DNA from 4 places in the Paenibacillus sp. FSL H7-0940 genome. Region 1 is predicted to be linked to each of the others. Evidence: predicted binding sites of a transcription regulator. Region 1 holds the regulator's gene; each other region holds the start of a gene.

Region 1 (2,210 bases):
GTGATTTCCCGAGTGTGAAGGGTAGTGTGGGTGATGCGCACTTTGTTAATATGCTGGTGCAATCACTTGCAGAGACGGCAATTGCCACGCGTGGACGCATGATGGTTCTGTTTACTTCATACAAGATGTTGCGACAGGTCTATGATCCGCTGAAGGAGGCGCTATCTGGTAACGACATCTCGTTGCTTGGGCAAGGCGTTGACAGTGGAAGCCGCTCCAAGCTGACTCGCAGGTTCCAAGATGCCAAAGCTACGGTACTTCTGGGTACAAGCAGCTTCTGGGAGGGTGTAGATATCCCGGGAGAGGCGCTAACCTGTCTCGCTATTGTGCGACTGCCTTTCCAGCCACCGAATCATCCGTTGGTGGAAGCCAAGAGTGAGTTGCTTCAGGAACAGAAGAAAAATCCATTCATGAAACTGTCCGTGCCGCAAGCGGTCATTCGTTTCAAGCAGGGATTTGGCCGGTTGGTGCGTACAGCGAAGGACAGAGGAATTGTCATTGTTTATGATACACGGGTGATTGAAGCGTATTATGGTAAATTCTTTTTGTACTCATTACCTGGTCCCAAAATGGAGCACATGCTCACGGAGCAAATGGTTCCACGAATTACCGAGTGGTTGGAAAAACCTGCTAATGAACAAAAATAATGGTTGTTTTGTTCGTTATATCATTGCATGACACTATCGTTTGGCGTTAAACTTTATTAGATATTTCCGTATCCGATTAAAGCAGTTGCACGTAAGAACTTATAACCTAAATTACAAGGAGCATTCTGTATAAAATGTCACGTTTATCTTTGAGTTTTATACAGAATGCTCATCTTTTCATCTATTATTTTATCGTGGCCTTGGTAAGGGGGAGCAAGAATGAAATCGGATAAAATTTCGGAAGCGGTGGTACGACGCCTGCCTGTTTACTTGCGTTATTTGAACGAGTTGCATCAGCGTGAGGTGGCTACTGTTTCTTCTCAAGAGCTTGGACAGAGGCTGGATCTGAATCCGGCCCAAATTCGTAAAGACCTGGCTTACTTCGGTGATTTTGGTCGTAAAGGGATCGGGTATGATGTATCCTATTTGATCGAGAAAATTCGTCACATTCTCAAAATCGATCAGCAAATTAATGTAGCTCTGGTAGGCGCGGGTAATCTCGGACAGGCCTTGTCCAACTATAACGCGTATCTGAAAGACAACATGAAGATTGTTGCTGTATTTGATGCATATGGACCGAAGATTGGTAGTCAAATCAACAGTTTGACGGTAAAACCAATGGATGAATTGACGGAAGCGGTTAAAACGGAAAACATTCGCATCGGAATTATCACGGTTCCGGATACGGAAGCCCAAAATGTAGCCGATCAGCTTATTGAATCAGGAATTGAAGCGATCCTTAATTTTGCACCAACCATTCTAAAAACACCGCCGCATATCCGCATTCACCATGCTGACTTTACAACGGATCTGCTTAGTTTGGCCTATTACTTGGAGACTGGAAAGGACGACGAGGAAGATGACAACAAATAGATGGGTAATTCACAACGGCAAATTTGCCGTTAATGAAGGCGGCACAACATGGAACGTGGTCCACGGATACATGGTTGTTGAGAATGACAAGATTGTGCATATTGGTGAGACATTGCCGGATGAAGACAAAAATTGTACCAAAGTGGATGGAAAAGGACTGTTCTTCCTGCCGGGTCTGATCAATACGCATGGTCATGCAGCGATGTCGTTGCTCAGAGGGCACGGAGACGATCTTGCATTGCAAGTATGGTTGCAGGAAAAAATGTGGCCGATGGAAGCGAAAATGACTTCAGAAGACGTATATTGGGGAACTTCGCTATCGGTGCTTGAAATGTTGAAAGGCGGAACTACAGCTTTCCTGGACATGTACGATCACATGGATCAAGTTGCCAAAGTTGTGGAGCAATCCGGCGTTAGAGCAGCACTGGCACGTGGTGTAATCGGGTTGTGCTCGGAAGAAGAACAATTGCGGAAGCTGGAGGAGTCGGCTGCGTTTGCGCGTGAGTGGAATGGACAGGCAGATGGTCGCATTACAACCGTAATCTCGCCACATGCACCATATACATGCCCTCCTGACTACATAGAGAAGCTTGTGCAGGTCGCGAACGACCTAAACCTTCCCCTTCATACACATATGTCGGAAACGCTTCGTGAAGTCGAGCAGAACGTGGCTGATTATGGACTGCGTCC
Region 2 (2,210 bases), 890 kb from region 1:
AATACCAGCCATTAGATCAAACAAATAATGCACAAGTAAGGGCGGGTGTTCATCTGGTGGAAATTCGTTCAGCCCGGTTACCTCGGCGTTAAAGTCTCCAAAGGCAAGGAAACTGAGCAGTTTCGGCAAATGAAGAGCGCCTATAATTTCATGTTCTGCATTCAGCCATCCCAAAAAAATCAAATCCGCGCCGCTTTCCGTCTCGAAATGCCACTCGGCAGCTGCGAGCTTCTCCGGCTGATGCTCAGCCAAAAACTTGGCAGACACATCTCCAGCTAAAGAATTTAACAAACTGAATACCAGCACAACGGCCATCATGAGATTCAAGCCTTTTTTGTGGTAGGCCGACACTCCTTTTCTCAGCATCGCAAAGGCTGCTATTCCTGCTAACAGAGCAGCTCCTGTCAGATAAGCCGAGCTTAATACATGGAACACTTTGGAGAACGTCGCTGTATTCATCATCGCTTGCACGGGGTTCACTGCCATGAATTGACCTGCTTCCATGACAAAACCTTCAGGCTGGTTCATGAATCCGTTCACTGTTGTAATAAAAACAGCAGACATGCCTGCCCCGGCGACAATCGGAATAGTCAGCAACCAGTGGATATACGGATTTTTGAACCGATCCCACGTGTACAGATAAATGCCCAGGAATATTGCTTCAAAAAAGAATGCAAATACTTCCATAAATAGTGGCAGTGCAATGACATTCCCGGCAAGTTTCATAAAATTCGGCCATACCAAGGCCAACTGTAGTGAGATCGCTGTGCCTGTCACGACACCAACCGCGACAGAAATGACAAACCCTCTGGACCACCTCTTTGCCATAAGTATGTAATGGTGATCCTTCTTCCGAATGCCGATGAACTCTGCAATAGCAATCATCAAAGGTACGCCGACACCAAGCGTTGCAAAAATCACGTGGAACCCGAGCGTCAAACCAGTCACTAGCCTGCTCCATAAAACCGTATCAATAGCCATTCTTTGTGTTGCCTCCTTTCAAACTCTGTTCAATTTAGAAACATTCAATATCAGATTTGGCCAAGCTCAATGCAGAGTTGCGAAAAATTTCACAAAGTTAGGTATGACGATATCTTGCCACACCTATAATGCGTTTACTCCTGTAGGCCCCCGATAATAAGAAGCATTGGATGCCTATTAAAATCTGATATTGATGCACTTAATGTACTAACCAAGCCTATTAATCAAAATTATTATATCTTTATTTTTACCTAATTCAATCAAAGACACGGCTTCTACCCTAAACGTTCAAGAAAGGATCAACTCTTTCTGACAACTTGGTGAAAATCAAAAAATACACCCAATGGAGCTATTGATTCATTGGGTGTAAACGTGTTATTGCACGGCAGATTCTCTATTTTACTTGCTTACTTGCTCCGGACTCACCAAACCTGCCTCGCGACGTATGCTCATGATGATCAGTGATGCAGCTAATACCGTAAGGATGATTCCAAGCATCTGAAATCCTGTCACATTGAATGTATCCCCCATAACAATTCCAATCAATAACGACGATAAAATGGTCCCCAGATAGCGTGATGTATTAAAAATACCCGATGCGACTCCAATCATTTCTTTCGGTGTGCTTTTAAACAGTGCTGCTTGCATACCGACCGCGTTTAGGCCGTTACTTATGCCAAATAAAGCTAAGGCAACAATGATTATGAAGATTGGAGAAGTTTCATTCATAACAACGATTAATATAGAGCCAAATGTCATTAAAGAAGCGGATACGATCAGAGCTGGCCGTGATCCTGATCTGTCAATCCAGCGCCCTGCGATCGGAGCAATAATGACCGAACATAACCCCAAAGCTAGCATGCTCATTCCTGTATGAACTTCGTTGAGATGACGTACCTGCTTCAAATACGTAGGAACTCCAAAAAAAAGTGCGTAAAACAGGATGTTCACCAACATGTATTGCACATTCACCCAAGTCATCTCCGGATATGAGGCAAACGTTCGCAGAGGGATAAAAGGCGTGGCTACTTTTAATTCATGTCGGAAGAACATGACGAGTGCGATTAACCCGATCCCCCCTGTCAGCAGATGCCATGTTGAAATATCTCCTGTGGAATTTACTGAAAGTAAACCGATGAGCAGAGTCACCAAAGCTACCGTAAACATCAGGATACCTGGTGCGTCAATTAACGCAAGCCATTGCCGAATGGACATTTGACCAGAGATAG
Region 3 (2,210 bases), 300 kb from region 1:
ACGACAGAAGAAGGCGTAACCAGTCTTATCAATGCCATCCGTAAACTGAACAAAACATTGGGCATTGAAGAATCGTTCCAAGAGATCGGATTCGATGCCAAAGACTTTGAAGCACATGTCGATTATCTGGCTGACCGTGCCTTCGAAGACCAATGTACAACCGCCAATCCGAAGTTGCCGCTGGTAACTGAACTGGCTGATGTATACCGCAACGCTTTCTACGGAAAGTTTGAATAATAAATTTAGAACAAAGCGTGCTTTACGGCAAGAAGATCAGGGTTCCCCGAGAGGGGAGCCCCGATTTCCGTCTTTCACACAATAACGAGAGGGCAGAAAAACAGAAGAGCGAAGCACCTGTTTTTCAGGATTTATTCTAAGATTTGATTTGCTCCGAGCATAGAGGAGCAAAGGGTTCTATAGAGGTTACACGTAATCCGTGATGTGGCTGTTTGAGCCAGATGTTCACACAATAACGGAGTGGGCAGAAAAAACTGAAGAAGCGGAGCGTTCGCCTTTATCCCCGGATTTTCCCCTTTGAAATATAAAATTGAAAAAATCCGGGGATAACAGCGATCGGAAGTTGTTCTGCCCGCGCAGTGGCTAAGTGTGAATTTACAGGGGTCAATGGGACACAGCGCAGGTGGAGTGAGTTAGTTCACTGGCTTTGTGACAAAAATCACAGATGATGAAAGCCTCAAGTCGTATACTGAAAATGTAAGAAAAACATTCATCCCGCGGTTCCGGTTCCCAAGTAGAGAGAACATGTTCCGGTTTATGTGAAACAATTCACATTAATCGCGGCTCTGGGCACACAATGCTACGAATGAAGCAAGATGTTATGTGTCCAGAAATCCAAATTAGTGGAGGGATTACGATGTCGGTGATTGAAAAAGATGTCAAACAACAAACAGGCTGGAGAAACTTTACCAAAGGAACATGGACCAAATCCGTAGATGTGAATGATTTTCTGGCACACAACTTGTCTCCGTATTACGGCGACGAAGCATTTCTCGCAGGTGCAACCCAGAATACCAAAGAATTGTGGGAGATCGTATCTGATCTGACCAAAAAAGAACGGGATAACGGCGGTGTCCTTGACGTTGACGTGAACACACCAGGTACTATTATTTCTCACCAACCCGGTTATCTGGATCAATCCAAAGAGCAGATTGTCGGCGTTCAGACCGATGCTCCGTTCAAACGTTCCATTCAACCAACAGGCGGAATTCGCATGATGATTGACGCATGTGAGGCATATGGCTTTGAAATGCCACAGGGCGTCATTGATATATTTACAAACATTCGCAAAACACACAACCAGGGTGTATTCGATGCTTATACTTCCGACATGCGTGCAGCGCGTAAAGCAGGAATTATTACAGGTCTGCCAGATGCTTACGGCCGTGGCCGGATCATCGGTGACTATCGTCGTGTAGCTTTGTACGGGGTAGACTTCCTGATTCGTAACAAAAAAGGCGAACTGAATGCACTCGAAGTTGATGTTATTGATGAAGATGTCATTCGTCTGCGGGAAGAATTGTCTGAACAGATTCGTGCATTGCAAGAATTGAAACAATTGGGCGATATGCACGGGTTCGATATTTCCTTGCCAGCGACAACAGCAAAAGAAGCGTTCCAATGGTTGTACTTCGGTTATCTCGCTGCGATCAAAGAACAAAACGGTGCTGCGATGTCACTGGGACGTGTATCTTCTTTCCTGGATATCTACATTGAACGTGACCTGCAAGAGGGCATTTTGTCCGAAGAACAGGCTCAGGAATTGGTTGACCATTTTGTAATGAAACTGCGGATTGTCAAATTCCTGCGTACACCGGATTACAACGAACTATTCAGTGGAGATCCAACATGGGTGACTGAGTCCATCGGTGGTATGTCCGTGAATGGTGAAACGCGTGTAACCAAAAACAGCTTCCGTTTCCTGCATACGCTGCACAACCTGGGTCCTGCACCAGAACCGAACCTGACTGTTCTCTGGTCAACGAAACTTCCAGAAGCTTTCAAAGATTATTGCAGTAAAGTATCCATCGAAACCAGCTCAATCCAGTATGAAAATGATGATCTGATGCGTCCGATCTACGGTGACGATTACGGTATTGCATGCTGTGTGTCGGCTATGAAGATCGGGAAACAAATGCAATTCTTCGGCGCTCGTGCCAACCTGGCTAAAGCTCTCCTGTATGCGATCAACG
Region 4 (2,210 bases), 300 kb from region 1:
GTGGATGGTGAGTTCACAATAATCCGTCCAGTTTGCAGACGATCTGCGAATTTGCCGATCACTTCTTCATTTGTTGAATGGATAACCGAAGAGTGACCCATACCGCCAAAAGCAACCACTTCTGCTGCACGTTCAATGCCCTCTGCTGCCGTTTTAACTTTGTAACAAGCCAGTACCGGGCTTAATTTCTCAGCCGACAATGGGAATTTGGTACCTACCCCTTCAATCTCGGCCACGAGAATTTTGGTGCCTGCCGGAACTTCAATACCGCACAACTTCGCAATACTCACCGCAGATTGACCAACAATAGCCGGGTTCACCGCACATTTCTCGGCATTAATCGCACCTGCTGTCAATTTTGCTGCTTCATCTTTGTTAACAAAGTAACAGCCATTTGCAATCATTTTTTTCTTCACTTGATCAAAGATCGGTTCTTCAATGATGACCGCTTGCTCGGAAGCACAGATCATGCCGTTATCGAAAGATTTAGACAGGATCAAATCCGTTACTGCCTGATTGATATCCGCGCTTTTCTCGATAAAGCAAGGAACGTTACCCGGTCCTACGCCCAGTGCAGGTTTACCACAGCTGTACGCTGCACGTACCATGCCTGATCCGCCTGTTGCCAGAATGAGAGCCACATCATTGTGATTCATCAGTTCGTTTGTACGATCCATGGAAGGATCATCAATCCACTGAATACAATCCGCTGGTGCACCATGTTTCACAGCCGCTTCCAGTAGGATTTTAGCAGCTTCCCGGCTACAATTCTGTGCAGATGGGTGGAAACCAAAGATGATCGGGTTACGCGTCTTGATGGAAATCAATGCTTTAAACATCGTCGTTGATGTTGGGTTGGTAACTGGTGTAATACCCATGATGATGCCGACCGGCTCCGCAATTTTCTGGAAGCTTTCATACTCGTTATCTTCAATCACACCTACGGTTTTATCGTACTTGATGCTGTGGTACACATATTCTGTTGCAAATATATTTTTGGTGATTTTATCCTCATACACTCCGCGGCCTGTTTCTTCTACGGCCATCTTGGCAAGCATCATGTGTTTATCCAGACCCGCAAGTGCCATCGCTTGCACAATCCGGTCAATCTGCTTCTGGTCCATCTTCATGAATGCGGCGTGTGCTTTATTCGCTTTGTCGATTAACGTTTGAATATACTGACCTGCTGTCGGTTCTTTTGCTGGGGCGACTTCGTTCTTTACAGCCATCTCCCTCATCCTCCTAAAGGTTCGTATTAGTTTGTCTCTCTCGTTTACATTCACATCGTAACATGACAATAAACTTAATTATGTGATTTTTTTCACAAAGTATAACAAATTTAATTTAAGTTTTGTAGTGTCCTTCATACGACCATTTTCACTTCCTATTTAAAATATAGGGCTGTAAAATTCATCCTCTCCATCAAAAGTGAATTTTATCACAATGTTTGAAATTTCGTCATTTTTGCCCCCTTTCCTTCCCCCTCAAACGGTAAGATTAGGTATATACTGAACTTAAAAATTGAACCACCGCAATTTGTACCGTCCTTCCTCCCGGCCGAGATGACCCTGATCAGGACGGCAACGGTTTGCGGCGAACCTCGGAGGCTACTGCTTACTACAGAAGGTCGTCCGATGGACATAAAGGGGAGATAGACTTATGAGAGAACTAACAACTGTACTGGAAAAGCGCGGTAATACTAACTGTTTCTCGGAAGCAAATTTCAACCATCTGCTGGTTACCATGAAAGATAGAACCTATCCGGAAGGTACACATCTGTACTGGGAAGGCGATATCTCTGACAAACTTTATTATATGAAACGGGGCCGTGCCCAGATCACCAAATCCACGGATGAAGGCAAGGAACTGATCATGTACATGTATCAGTCCGGTGATATGATTGGGCAGGCTGATCCCTTCTTTGGCTCTAAACACAGCTTCTCAGCGGAAGTGCTGGAGGATAGTGAGATCGGTGTACTGGAGCATAAAGACCTGGAAATGTTAATCTGCCAGCATTGTGACTTCGCGATCGATTTTATGAAATGGATGGGCATCCACCACCGGTTAACACAGACGAAGTTCCGGGATCTCATGTTATATGGCAAACCGGGTGCACTCTGCTCCACCCTCATTCGGTTGTCGAATTCGTATGGTGAGCCTCATGGAGAGCATGTCATTATTCACAAAAAAATTACCCACACGGACCTGTC

Evidence for each region. The regulator Rex, encoded in region 1, represses fermentation and respiration genes when NADH is low (regulators of the CRP and FNR family bind a similar motif). The targets are predictions, from matches to a motif close to TTGTGAAATATTTCACAA.
Region 2: MHB71_RS09875 (cytochrome ubiquinol oxidase subunit I) is a predicted target of Rex. The motif match lies at 1,059-1,076, and genes of this name have one in related genera.
Region 3: pflB (formate C-acetyltransferase) is a predicted target of Rex. The motif match lies at 775-792, and genes of this name have one in related genera.
Region 4: adhE (bifunctional acetaldehyde-CoA/alcohol dehydrogenase) is a predicted target of Rex. The motif match lies at 1,310-1,327, and genes of this name have one in related genera.

What each region holds. Positions count from the first base shown of each region.
Region 1 is NZ_CP150280.1:1,348,768-1,350,977, forward strand. Features, by position in the region: gene dinG (ATP-dependent DNA helicase DinG) at 1-647, shown strand, start outside; gene MHB71_RS06095 (redox-sensing transcriptional repressor Rex) at 867-1,520, shown strand; gene MHB71_RS06100 (amidohydrolase) at 1,507-2,210, shown strand, end outside.
Region 2 is NZ_CP150280.1:2,241,867-2,244,076, forward strand. Features, by position in the region: gene MHB71_RS09875 (cytochrome ubiquinol oxidase subunit I) at 1-981, opposite strand, end outside; gene MHB71_RS09880 (MFS transporter) at 1,381-2,210, opposite strand, start outside.
Region 3 is NZ_CP150280.1:1,053,221-1,055,430, forward strand. Features, by position in the region: gene adhE (bifunctional acetaldehyde-CoA/alcohol dehydrogenase) at 1-237, shown strand, start outside; gene pflB (formate C-acetyltransferase) at 875-2,210, shown strand, end outside.
Region 4 is NZ_CP150280.1:1,049,864-1,052,073, reverse strand. Features, by position in the region: gene adhE (bifunctional acetaldehyde-CoA/alcohol dehydrogenase) at 1-1,229, opposite strand, end outside; gene MHB71_RS04460 (Crp/Fnr family transcriptional regulator) at 1,660-2,210, shown strand, end outside.